DNA from 2 places in the Streptosporangium heterodermiicola genome. Region 2 is predicted to be linked to the other one. Evidence: riboswitches for the same ligand, from Rfam matches in the RefSeq annotation. Region 2 holds a riboswitch; the other holds the start of a gene.
What was found. Region 2 has a riboswitch for glycine ahead of gcvT (glycine cleavage system aminomethyltransferase GcvT). Riboswitches for the same ligand answer to the same signal wherever they lie in the genome.
Positions count from the first base shown of each region.

Region 1: another riboswitch for glycine. It lies ahead of gcvP (aminomethyl-transferring glycine dehydrogenase); the one in region 2 lies ahead of gcvT (glycine cleavage system aminomethyltransferase GcvT).

Region 1 is NZ_JBPJSR010000025.1:37,188-43,019, reverse strand. It holds gene ACSC1Q_RS36255 (hypothetical protein) at 1-204, shown strand, start outside; gene ACSC1Q_RS36250 (hypothetical protein) at 328-1,110, opposite strand; gene gcvP (aminomethyl-transferring glycine dehydrogenase) at 1,236-4,091, opposite strand; glycine riboswitch at 4,274-4,366, opposite strand; gene ACSC1Q_RS36240 (MerR family transcriptional regulator) at 4,382-5,002, opposite strand; gene ACSC1Q_RS36235 (bifunctional nuclease family protein) at 5,147-5,617, opposite strand; gene ftsR (transcriptional regulator FtsR) at 5,697-5,832, opposite strand, start outside.
Region 2 is NZ_JBPJSR010000006.1:254,509-260,340, forward strand. It holds gene ACSC1Q_RS15965 (aldehyde dehydrogenase family protein) at 1-1,037, shown strand, start outside; gene ACSC1Q_RS15970 (3-oxoacyl-ACP reductase) at 1,043-1,807, shown strand; gene ACSC1Q_RS15975 (LacI family DNA-binding transcriptional regulator) at 1,924-2,943, opposite strand; gene ACSC1Q_RS15980 (gamma-glutamyl-gamma-aminobutyrate hydrolase family protein) at 3,343-4,038, shown strand; glycine riboswitch at 4,112-4,210, shown strand; glycine riboswitch at 4,211-4,305, shown strand; gene gcvT (glycine cleavage system aminomethyltransferase GcvT) at 4,339-5,430, shown strand; gene gcvH (glycine cleavage system protein GcvH) at 5,427-5,816, shown strand.

The sequences.
Region 1 (5,832 bases), on a different contig from region 2:
CACGCCGCCGGGGCGCCGGGTGTCAGGCCGCGCAAGAACTCGAACGGCTCGATCCCGATCGCCCTCGGCTCGATGGGCATCGGGATCCCGCTGACCGCCATCGCGGCGCAGAACGCGGGCACCGCGGGGCTGCTGCTGGCCTGGGGCGGGATCGTGGCGATCAACTTCGCCCACGCCCTGAGCCGCTGGCGCGAGCGCGACTGACATCCGCCGGGCCCCCGGATCCGCGCGGCCGTCTCCCACGGGCACGACCGGCGCCACGCCCGCGCTCCGCGCCCCCGGGCCGGAGGTCCCGGGTCGGGCACGACGGACGCCACGCCCCCGGGGTCAGAGGTCCCGGTCGAGGCGGAGGCGGACCTCGCCGGCGAGATCCTCGTCGGCGCTGTCCAGGCCGTAGCGCCACACCCGCTCGGCGTCCTCGTCGCGTCCCCTGAGCGGGAGGGTGCGGGCCAGGAGCTCGATGGCCAGCGCGCCGGTCTCGACGTCGCCGCCCTCCTCGATCGCGCCGGAGAACTCCGCGCACGCCAGCTCCAGATGGGCGATGCCGAGCATCACCCGCAGCCTCGCCACCTCGCCCGCGTCGGGCACCGCGAGCGCCTCCAGGAGCACCTGGGCGGCCTCCCCCGGCTCCCCCTCCTCCAGGAACGCCTCCGCCAGCCGCTGAGCGGCCCGAGGAGCGATCTCCGGGTCGGCGGTGGCCAGCGCGTCGCGCAGCGACCGCTCGGCGTCCTCCTCGCCCGTGGCGAGCCTGGCGAGGGCCATGTGCGCCAGCGGGACGTAGGCGGGGTGGCCGACGCCCAGCGCGGCCTGCCAGGCGGCGCGGGCCTGGTCGGCCAGGCCCTCCCGCTCGAAGCTCCCCGCGAGCAGGCAGGCGGCCTGGGCGGCGAACTCCGGGTGCCCGGTCGCCAGCGCGGTGCGCGCGGCCGCGCGTGAGCCCGCGACGTCCCCGCTCTCCTCCAGCACCACCGCGAGCCCCACCGCGGCCTGGGCCCGGTCGGGCTCGCCGGGATCGGCGGCCAGCTCGGCGAAGATCGCGGCGGCGCCGTCGAGGTCCCCCGACTCGGCCAGTCTTCGCGCGGTGTCCAAGGGACGGGTGTCCACCTCAGGCATGCATGATCCTTCCGGATACGGAGACGCCCCGAGCCTAACGACTCGGGGCGCCCTCCGTCCCGTCGCATTCCCCGCGAATATCGAGGTTCGCGCGGGTCTCCGGTCCCGGCGCGCCCCCGCGGCGATCAGTCCTCGTACGCCTCCAGGGGAGGGCAGGAGCAGACCAGGTTGCGGTCGCCGTAGGCCTGGTCGATGCGGCGGACCGGCGACCAGTACTTGCCCTCGCGCACCGACGGCAGCGGGTAGGCCGCCTCGGTGCGGCCGTAGGGGTGGGCCCACTCGTCGGCGACGAGGCTGTCGGCCGTGTGCGGGGCGTTGCGCAGCGGGTTGTCGGTCCTGTCGTACGTCCCGGAGGCGACCTTCGCGATCTCCTCGCGGATCGCGATCATCGCCTCGCAGAACCGGTCGAGCTCGGCCAGGTCCTCGCTCTCGGTCGGCTCGATCATCAGCGTGCCGGCCACCGGGAAGGACATGGTCGGGGCGTGGAAGCCGTAGTCGATGAGGCGCTTGGCCACGTCGTCGACCGTCACCCCGGTCTCCTTGGTGATCTGGCGCAGGTCCACGATGCACTCGTGGGCGACGAGGCCGCCGCGGCCGGTGTAGAGGACCGGGTAGTGGGGGCTGAGCCTGCGGGCCAGGTAGTTGGCCGACAGGATGGCCTGCTCGGTGGCCGCCTTCAGGCCGTCGGCTCCCATCATCCGGATGTAGGCCCAGGAGATGGGCAGGATGCCCGCGGAGCCGTACGGGGCCGCCGAGACCGGGCCGACCGCGGTGCCTTCACGCAGCGGGTGGCCGGGCAGGTAGTCGGCCAGGTGGGCGCGGACCGCGACCGGGCCGACGCCGGGGCCGCCGCCGCCGTGCGGGATGCAGAAGGTCTTGTGCAGGTTCAGGTGGGAGACGTCCGCCCCGAACTCCCCCGGCCTGGCCAGGCCGACCAGCGCGTTGAGGTTGGCGCCGTCGACGTAGACCTGCCCGCCGGCCTCGTGCACCAGCTCGCAGATCCGGACGATCGTCTCCTCGTACACGCCGTGCGTGGACGGGTAGGTCACCATGATCGCGGCGAGCTGCCCGCGGTGCTTGTCGATCTTCGCGACGAGGTCGTCGACGTCCACGTTGCCCTGGTCGTCACAGGCGACCACGGCCACGCGCATGCCCGCCATCACGGCGCTCGCGGCGTTGGTGCCGTGCGCGGACGAGGGGATGAGGCAGACGTCGCGGCCCGACTCGCCGCGCGCGGTGTGGTAGGCGCGGATCGCCAGGAGCCCGGCGAACTCGCCCTGGGATCCGGCGTTCGGCTGGAGCGACACGGCGTCGTAGCCGGTCACCTCGGCCAGCCAGCGCTCCAGCTCCCCGATCAGCTCGACGTAACCCGCGGCCTGGTCCTCGGGCGCGTACGGGTGCAGCCCGGCGAACTCCGGCCAGGTGATCGGCTCCATCTCGGTGGTCGCGTTGAGCTTCATGGTGCAGGAGCCCAGCGGGATCATCGACCGGTCGAGCGCGATGTCCTTGTCCTGGAGCCTGCGCAGGTAGCGCAGCATCGCCGTCTCGGAGCGGTGGCTGTTGAAGACCGGGTGGGTCAGATAGTCGCTGACCCGGGCCAGCGCGGCGGGCAGCGCGTCGTGCGCGGCGGCGTCGAGGTCGGCGAGCACGGCGCCGCTGATCTCGAAGGCGGCCAGGACCTGCTCCAGGTGCAGGAGCTCGGTCTTCTCGTCGCAGGTGACGCCCACGTGGTCGGCGTCGACCAGGCGCAGGTTCACCCCGTTGTCGCGGGCCGTGGCGACGACCTTCGCGGCCCGGCCGGGCACCCTGGCGAGCACGGTGTCGAAGAAGGTGTCGTGCACGACCTCGACACCGCCCTGGCGCAGGCCCTCGGCGAGCACGACGGCGTAGCGGTGGGTGCGCCGGCCGATCCTGCGCAGGCCCTCGGGGCCGTGGTAGACGGCGTACATGCCGGCGATCACGGCGAGCAGCACCTGCGCGGTGCAGATGTTGCTGGTGGCCTTCTCGCGGCGGATGTGCTGCTCGCGGGTCTGCAGCGCGAGCCGGTACGCGGGGCGCCTGTCGGCGTCCTGGGAGACGCCCACCAGGCGGCCGGGCAGCTGGCGCTGGAGGCCGTCGCGGACCGCCATGTAGGCGGCGTGCGGGCCGCCGAAGCCGAGCGGGACGCCGAAGCGCTGCGAGGAGCCGACCGCGATGTCGGCGCCGAGCTCGCCCGGCGCGGCCAGCAGGGTGAGGGCCAGCAGGTCGGCGGCGGCGACCACCTGGGCGCCGCGCGCGTGGGCGGCGTCGGCGATGGCGCGGAAGTCGCGGACCCTGCCGCTGGCGCCGGGGTACTGCACGAGCACCCCGAAGCACTCGGGGAGCTCCCCGGCGAAGTCGCTCTCGACCAGCTCGATGCCGAGCGGCTCGGCGCGGGTGCGCAGCACGGCCTTGGTCTGCGGCAGCGCGTCGGCGTCCACCACGAACACCTTCGAGGGGCCGCGGCCCGCGCGGCGGGCCAGGGTCATCGCCTCGGCGGCGGCGGTCGCCTCGTCCAGCAGGGAGGCCCCGGCGACGTCGAGGGCGGTCAGGTCGGAGACGACGGTCTGGAAGTTGATCAGCGCCTCCAGCCGGCCCTGGGAGATCTCCGGCTGGTAGGGCGTGTACGCGGTGTACCAGCCCGGGTTCTCCAGGAGGTTGCGGCGGATGACGCCCGGGGTGATCGTGTCGTGGTAGCCGAGGCCGATCATCGAGGTGAGCACGGTGTTGCGCCCGGCGAGGACCCGCAGCTCGGCGAGGGTCTCGGACTCCCCGGCCGCCGGGGGAAGGCTGAGCCGCTCGGAGGAGCGGATCGCCTCGGGCACGGCCACCGCGACCAGGTCGGCGACGGAGGCGAATCCGACCGCCTCCAGCATCCGGGTCTGGCCTGCGTCGTCCGGCCCTATGTGGCGGGTCACGAACGGAGGGGAGCCGAGTTCGCTGAGCGATGACAGGTCGGTCATTGGTGAAACCTCCCGGGACGGGGTGGAGACCGGCGCTGGGCGCGGGCGTATGCCTGGTCTCCCCCTCTGTCATCACGACCGTCGTGCCGGGTCGTGACCTGAGAGCTTCACCTGCCCCTTTTCGGGCGGCTTGCACCGTCGGTGAGTCGCGCCTGGCGAGCGCGCCTGCTTTCCAGAGTTGCCTCGTCCGTGCGGTACCGGGTGCCTGAGAGATTCCGGGGAGGTTGCTCCTTCGGCGCCCCGATCGCGGTCGGGGTCTCTCCCGCACAGGGTCAGTGGCAGGTCCGAGTTTACCCGGTTCGTCGTGCTCTGCGACGGCGGGCCAGCTCATCGGCCTGATGACCTCCTAAAGGGCCGTCGCCCGACTCCGCACGTTCGCCCGGTAGATCCGCGAGGGAGCCCTCCACCTCCTGCCACACCCGTCCCAGAGCTATGCCGAAGACGCCCTGACCGCCCTGGAGCAGGTCGATGACCTCGTCCGGCGAGGTGCACTCGTAGACGCTCACCCCGTCGCTCATCAGGGTGATCCCGGCCAGGTCGTTGACGCCCCTGTCGCGCAGGTGCTGCACGGCGATGCGGATCTGCTGGAGGGAGACGCCGGTGTCGAGGAGCCGCTTGACGACCTTGAGGACGAGGATGTCGCGAAAGCCGTAAAGCCGCTGGGAGCCGGAGCCGTGGGCGGCTCGCACGGTGGGCTCGACCAGGCCGGTGCGCGCCCAGTAGTCGAGCTGCCGGTAGGTGATGCCGGCCGCGGAACAGGCCGTGGGACCGCGGTAGCCGATGTCGGCGGGCACCCTCACCGGTTGCCCGTCGAACAGCAGACCCTCTTCACCCGCGCGCTGACGTGCCGACTGGCGCCGTTCCGGGTCATCCTGATCGGCGTTTCTACCCTCGCCGCTGCTGACCGCCACGCGGACCTCCGGCTTTCTCTCATCCCACGGCCTGATCTGGGGGTTTACGCACGACCGCGGGTTTCACTTGCACCGTAGGACTGGGGCCAAGTCCAGTCAACGACCCCACCCGGCGCGTCGTGAAGCGTAAATGCACCGAAATTCCTACCCCGCGCGGCCGAAGTCCTCGGGCGTGATCGTGTCAAGGAACTCCCTGAACTTCTCCACCTCGTCCTCCTGGTCGTCGGGGATGATCACCCCGGCCTCCCGGACCACGTCCTCACTCGCGAAGATACGGGCGCCGGTGCGAAGTGCCAAGGCGATCGAGTCCGAGGGGCGCGCGCTCACCTCGACCCCGTTGGAGAACACGAGATCCGCGAAGAATATGCCGTCGCGCAGGGCGACGATGTTGACCGTGCTCAGCCGGACTCCCAGCCCTTCGAGCACGTCGCGGAACAGGTCATGGGTGAGCGGCCGGGGTGGTGGCTCCTCGGCCTGGGCCATGGCGATCGCCGTGGCCTCCGTCATGCCGATCCAGATAGGTAGGTAACGCTCCCCATGCGTCTCTTTCAACAGGACGATCGGCTGGTTGGAGGGCATCTCAACTCGAACGCCCACGACCTCCATCTGCAACACGGGCTGCTCCGTCTTCGCTGGATTCCGACCGGTTTGTTCAACGTAACACTCGTGGGGGTACGAGTGCCTGGTCAGGTTCTCACCGGCCCAGGGCCCCACGAACGCCGGAACGCAGCAGAGAGGCGTGCAATTCCAGCAGCAGACCGGAGATCTCCCTGGCCGTCTCGTCGGCCTGGTCGATGGCGCCGGGGCCGCGGCGGCGCAGGAGCGGGGCG
Region 2 (5,832 bases):
TCCCGGTGCCCGGCGGGCTGGACGTCACCTTCAGGGAGCCGCTGGGCGTCGTCGGCGTGATCGTGCCGTGGAACTTCCCGATGGTCATCATGACCTGGGGGCTGGCCCCGGCGCTGGCCGCGGGCAACACCGTGATCGTCAAGCCCGCCGAATGGACCCCGCTCACCGCCCTGCGGGTGGCCGAGCTCGCCCTGGACGCCGGTCTGCCCGAGGGGGTGTTCCAGGTGCTGCCGGGGGCCGGGGAGGTGGCGGGCGCCCGGCTGGTCGAGCACCCCGGCGTGGCGAAGATCGTGTTCACCGGCTCGACCGAGGTCGGCAAGGAGATCGCCGCCGTCTGCGCCGGGCAGGTCAAGCGGCTCACCCTGGAGCTGGGCGGCAAGAGCGCCAACGTGGTCTTCGCCGACGCCGACCTGGAGAGGGCCGCGGCGACCGCGCCGTACGCGGTGTTCGACAACGCGGGCCAGGACTGCTGCGCGCGCTCCCGGATCCTGGTCGAGCGCTCGGTCCACGACGAGTTCCTCGCGCGGTTCGGGGAGGCGGTGCTGGGCGTCAGGGTCGGTGACCCCCGCGACGAGGCCACCGAGATGGGCCCGCTGATCAGCGCCGAGCACCGGGAGCGGGTCGCCTCCTTCGTCACCGGGCCGCCCCACCTGCGGGGCACCTGCCCGCCGGGGCCGGGGTTCTGGTTCCCGCCGACGGTCCTGACGCCCGGCTCGGCGGACGACCGGGCGTTCACCGAGGAGATCTTCGGGCCCGTGGTGTCGGTGGTGCCGTTCGACGACGAGGCGGACGCCGTGCGCATCGCCAACGACACCCCGTACGGCCTGAGCGGGTCCATCTGGACCCGTGACGTCGGCCGGGCGCTCCGGGTGGCGAGGGCGGTCGAGGCGGGCAACCTCAGCGTCAACTCGCATTCGAGCGTCCGCTACTGGACCCCGTTCGGCGGTTTCAAGCAGTCGGGACTCGGCCGCGAGCTGGGCCCCGACGCCCTGTCAGCGTTCACCGAGATCAAGAACGTCTTCATTTCCGAGGAGTAGTAGCGATGCTGCGTTTGCAGGACCGGGTCGCCGTCATCACCGGCGCCGGAAGCGGGATCGGCCTGGCCACCGCGCGCCGGTTCGCCGAGGAGGGCGCCCGCGTCGTGTGCGTGGACCTGGACGAGGCGACCGGTTCCAAGGCCGCCGACGAGGTCGGCGGGCTGTTCGTGCGGGCCGACGTGACCAGCGAGGACGACGTCGCCCGCGCGTTCCGGACGGCGTTCGACACCTACGGCAGCGTGGACATCGCGTTCAACAACGCGGGCATCTCGCCGCCGGACGACGACTCGATCCTGGAGACCGGCATCGACGCCTGGCGCCGGGTCCAGGAGGTCAACCTCACCTCGGTCTACCTGTGCTGCAAGCACGCCATCCCGTACATGCGGCGGCAGGGCAAGGGGTCGATCGTCAACACCGCGTCGTTCGTGGCCGTGATGGGGTCGGCGACCAGCCAGATCTCCTACACCGCGTCCAAGGGCGGGGTGCTGGCCATGTCCCGCGAGCTGGGAGTGCAGTTCGCCCGCGAGGGCATCCGGGTGAACGCGCTGTGCCCGGGGCCGGTGAACACGCCGCTGCTGCGGGAACTGTTCGCCAAGGATCCCGAGCGGGCGCAGCGCCGCCTGGTGCACATCCCGGTGGGCCGCTTCGCGGAGGCGTCCGAGATCGCCGCCGCGGTGGCATTCCTCGCCTCGGACGACGCGAGCTTCATCACCGGCTCGGAGTTCCTGGTGGACGGCGGCATCTCCGGCGCGTACGTCACCCCGTTCTGAACACCGGCGACGGGCGTCCCCGCACGGGCGCGCCGCGCGTCACCGGCCTCACTCCTTGCCGACCGGCGTCCGGCACACCCGTGCCGTACGCCGGCCCGTGCCCGCGACGACGCCCGTCACCGGTGTCCCGGCACGCCCGTGCTGCCGCGCGGGGTGAGCCTGGCCGTCTCGGTCTGGACGCCGGTGACGTGCTCGCCGGCGATCAGCGCCAGCAGGCTCCGCGCGGCCCGCGCCCCGTACTGGGGGATGTCCCTGCCGAGAGCGGTCAGTGCCGGTCGCACCACCTGGGAGAGGGGCGAGTCGTCCCAGGCCACGAGGGACAGGTCCGCGGGCACCTCCAGCCGCATCTCCTGCGCGACGGAGAGCCCGGCGACGGCCATGATGTCGTTGTCGTAGACGATCGCCGTCGGCCGGTTCGCGGTGCTGACCAGCCGACGGGTGGCCCGCGCGCCCTCCTCGCCGGTGTAGTCCGTGTGCACGATGGAGTGGCCGGTGAGGCCGAGCCCGTCGCACGCGGCGGTGAAGGCACGGTCGCGCAGGACGGTGTGCACCAGCGCGGGCAGCCCGGCGACCCTGGCGATCCGGCGGTGGCCGAGCGCGGCGAGATACTCCACCGTCTCCCGCATGGCCGCGCCGTCGTCGGACCAGACGGGGGCGAGCGAGCCGGTCTCCGACGGGTGGCCGATCACCACTGCCGGCAGGTCGAGGTCCTCGATCTCGGGGACGCGCGGGTCGTCGAAGTGCAGGTCGACCAGGATGACGCCGTCGACGCGGCCCTCTCCCCACCACCTGCGGTACACCTCCGCCTCCTGCGCGTGGCCGGTCACCATCTGCAGGAGCAGGGCGTAGGAGCGGGCCGACAGCTCGCTCTCGATGCCGCTGATCAGCTCCATGAAGAACGGTTCCATCCCCAGGACCCGTGCCGGGCGGCACACGGTCAGGCCGACGGCGCGGGCCCGTGCCCCGTTGAGGGCGCGCGCGGCGCTGTTGGGCTGCCAGCCGATCTCCCTGGCGATGGCCTTGATGGTGTTCCTTCGCGCCTCCGACACGCCCGGACGGTCGTTCAGCGCGTAGGAGACCGCGACCTTGGACACCCCCGCGCGACGAGCGATGTCGGCGATCGTCGGTCGCTTCACGAGACCTCCACCTGAACCGGTTACCCGACGCGTTCCCGCTGCGCACCCTACTACGCGCGTCCCGGCCCCCGGCGATCTCCATGGCGGCCGGCGACCCGCCCTGAACAGCGGCCATGGCCGGACGCCCGTGCCCGCGACGAGACCGGGAGCGGTGACTCCCGAACCGCCTTCTCGGCGGCGGATTCGCTTAACCACTTAACCCTCGCCGCGTGCCTCTCCGCCGCCCGCGCCCCGGCGGCCCCCGGCGGCCCCCGGCGGCACGTCGTTCCGCCCCGGCCGGTAACGTGCGGGGAGGGCACCGGGCCGGGCACGATCGGCACCATGGGTACGAGGGGTACGAGGGGTACGAGGGGTACACGGTGCCAGGACCTCGGTGGAAGCACGGCGAAACAGGAGATCATGTCCCGTCCCGTCATCGGTATCACCTGTTACGTCGAGCCCGCGCGCTTCACCGTCTGGGAGACCACGACCGCGCTCCTGCCGTACGACTACGTCGACCACGTGGCCCGCGCGGGCGGGCAGCCGGTGATCCTGCCCCCGGCGGGCGACCCCGCGACGCTGGTGGAGCGCCTGGACGGGCTCGTCCTGGCCGGTGGCGGGGACGTCGGCCCGGAGCGGTACGGGCAGGAGCCGCACGAGCGGACCGGCTACGTCCGGCCGTTCCGCGACGACGCGGAGCTGGGGCTGGTCCGGGCGGCGCTGGAGCGCGGCCTGCCCTTCCTGGGCGTCTGCCGGGGCATGCAGGTCCTGAACGTCTCGCTGGGCGGCACCCTCCACCAGCACCTGCCCGACGTGGTCGGCCACCCGGGACACGCCCCGGCCCCCGGCCACTACGGCAGGATGCCGGTGTGGCTCGCCCCCGGCAGCCGGGCCTCGAAGATCTTCGGGGCCGAGACCGTGGACGTGGCCCACTACCACCACCAGGCCCTCGACCGCCCGGCCCCGGGCCTGACGGTGACCGCCCACGCCGAGGACGGCACGATCGAGGCCGTAGAGGTGGACGACCACCCCTTCGCCGTCGCCGTCCAGTGGCACCCCGAGACCGACGACGAGTCGGCCCTGTTCGAGGCGCTGGTCCGGCACGCCGCCCCCTGACCGGCACGGATCGGGGGGACGAGGGGATTTCGCTCGGCCGGTGCGGGCGGTTAGGCTGGCCGCTGACACCGATGATTCCCGTGCGGGAGAGCGTCCTGACATCCAGGCCAGGACCCCTGAAGGAGCAAGCCCTCCCCGCGAACCTCTCAAGGCAAAGGACCGTGCGGGTAGGTGCCCTCTGGAAAGCAGGTCCCACGACCTCGCCGAAGGTGAAAATCCGGTAAAACCCGGATGAAACTCTCAGGCACCCACGACAGAGGGGGAGGATGCTCTCATCTGTCCCTTGTCTGAGGTGCGCACATGTCCCGACCTACGCCGCTGCGCGGCGTGCACGAGTCCCTCGGCGCGACGCTGACCGACTTCGCGGGCTGGCTGATGCCGCTCCGCTACGGCAGCGAGTCGGCCGAGCACAACGCGGTCCGCCAGGCGGCCGGCCTGTTCGACCTCTCCCACATGGGCGAGATCTTCGTGACCGGGCCGCAGGCCGCCGAGGCCCTCGACCACGCCCTGGTCGGTCACCTCTCCGCGCTGGAGCCCGGCCGCGCCCGCTACACGATGATCGTCGACGCCGAGGGCGGCGTGTTGGACGACCTGATCGTCTACCGGCTCGCCCCCGCCGAGTTCATGGTCGTCGCCAACGCCTCCAACTACCCGCGGGTGGCCGCCGAGCTGACCGGCCGCGCCAAGGGCTTCGACGCCGCGGTGGACGACCGCTCCGAGCGGTACGCGCTGGTCGCGATCCAGGGCCCGCGCTCCGCGGAGATCCTCGGCGCGCTCACCGACGCCGACCTCGACGGGCTCAGGTACTACGCCGGACTGCCCGCCGTCGTCGCGGGCCGCGAGGCCCTCATCGCCCGTACCGGCTACACCGGCGAGGACGGCTTCGAGCTGTTCGTCGCGTCCGGGGACGCGGAGCCGGTCTGGGCCGCCCTCACCGAGGCGGGCGCCCCGCACGGCCTCATCCCCGCGGGCCTGTCCGCCCGCGACACCCTCCGGCTGGAGGCCGGGATGCCGCTGTACGGCAACGAGCTGTCGTCCGCGCTCACCCCGTTCGACGCCGGGCTCGGCCGTGTGGTGAGGTTCGACAAGCCGGGCGACTTCGTCGGCCGGGCCGCCCTCGAATCCCGCAGAGACGTCCCGCCGTCCCGCCGCCTGGTCGGTCTGGTCGCGACCGGCCGCAGGGTGCCCCGGCACGGGTACCCGGTGGTGGTCGCCGGTGACGGCACGGTCGTCGGCGAGGTCACCAGCGGGGCGCCCTCCCAGTCACTGGGCAGGCCCATCGCGATGGCCTACGTGGACAACGGCCTGTCGTCAGGACTGGCCGTCGACATCAGGGGCAGCCACGAGCCGGTCGAGGTCGTCGCACTGCCCTTCTACAGGAGGAAAAAATGAGCAGCATTCCCGAGGACCTGCACTACACCAAGGAACACGAGTGGATCTCCGGCATCGATGACGGCCTCACCCTCACCGTCGGCATCACCGCCTACGCCGCCGAGGCGCTGGGCGACGTGGTCTACGTGCAGGTGCCCGAGGTCGGCTCGACCGTCGCCTCCGGTGACGCGGTCGGCGAGGTCGAGTCGACCAAGTCGGTGAGCGACATCTTCGCGCCGGTCGCCGGCGAGGTCGTCGAGGTCAACCAGGCCGTCGTGGACGACCCCTCGCTGGTCAACAGCGACTCCTACGGCGACGGCTGGCTGTTCCGCGTACGTCTTGAGGGCTCCGCCGACGACCTGCTGTCGCCGGAGGAGTACGCCGCGCTCACCTCGGGTGAGTCCTAAGCCTCTCCCCCCTCGC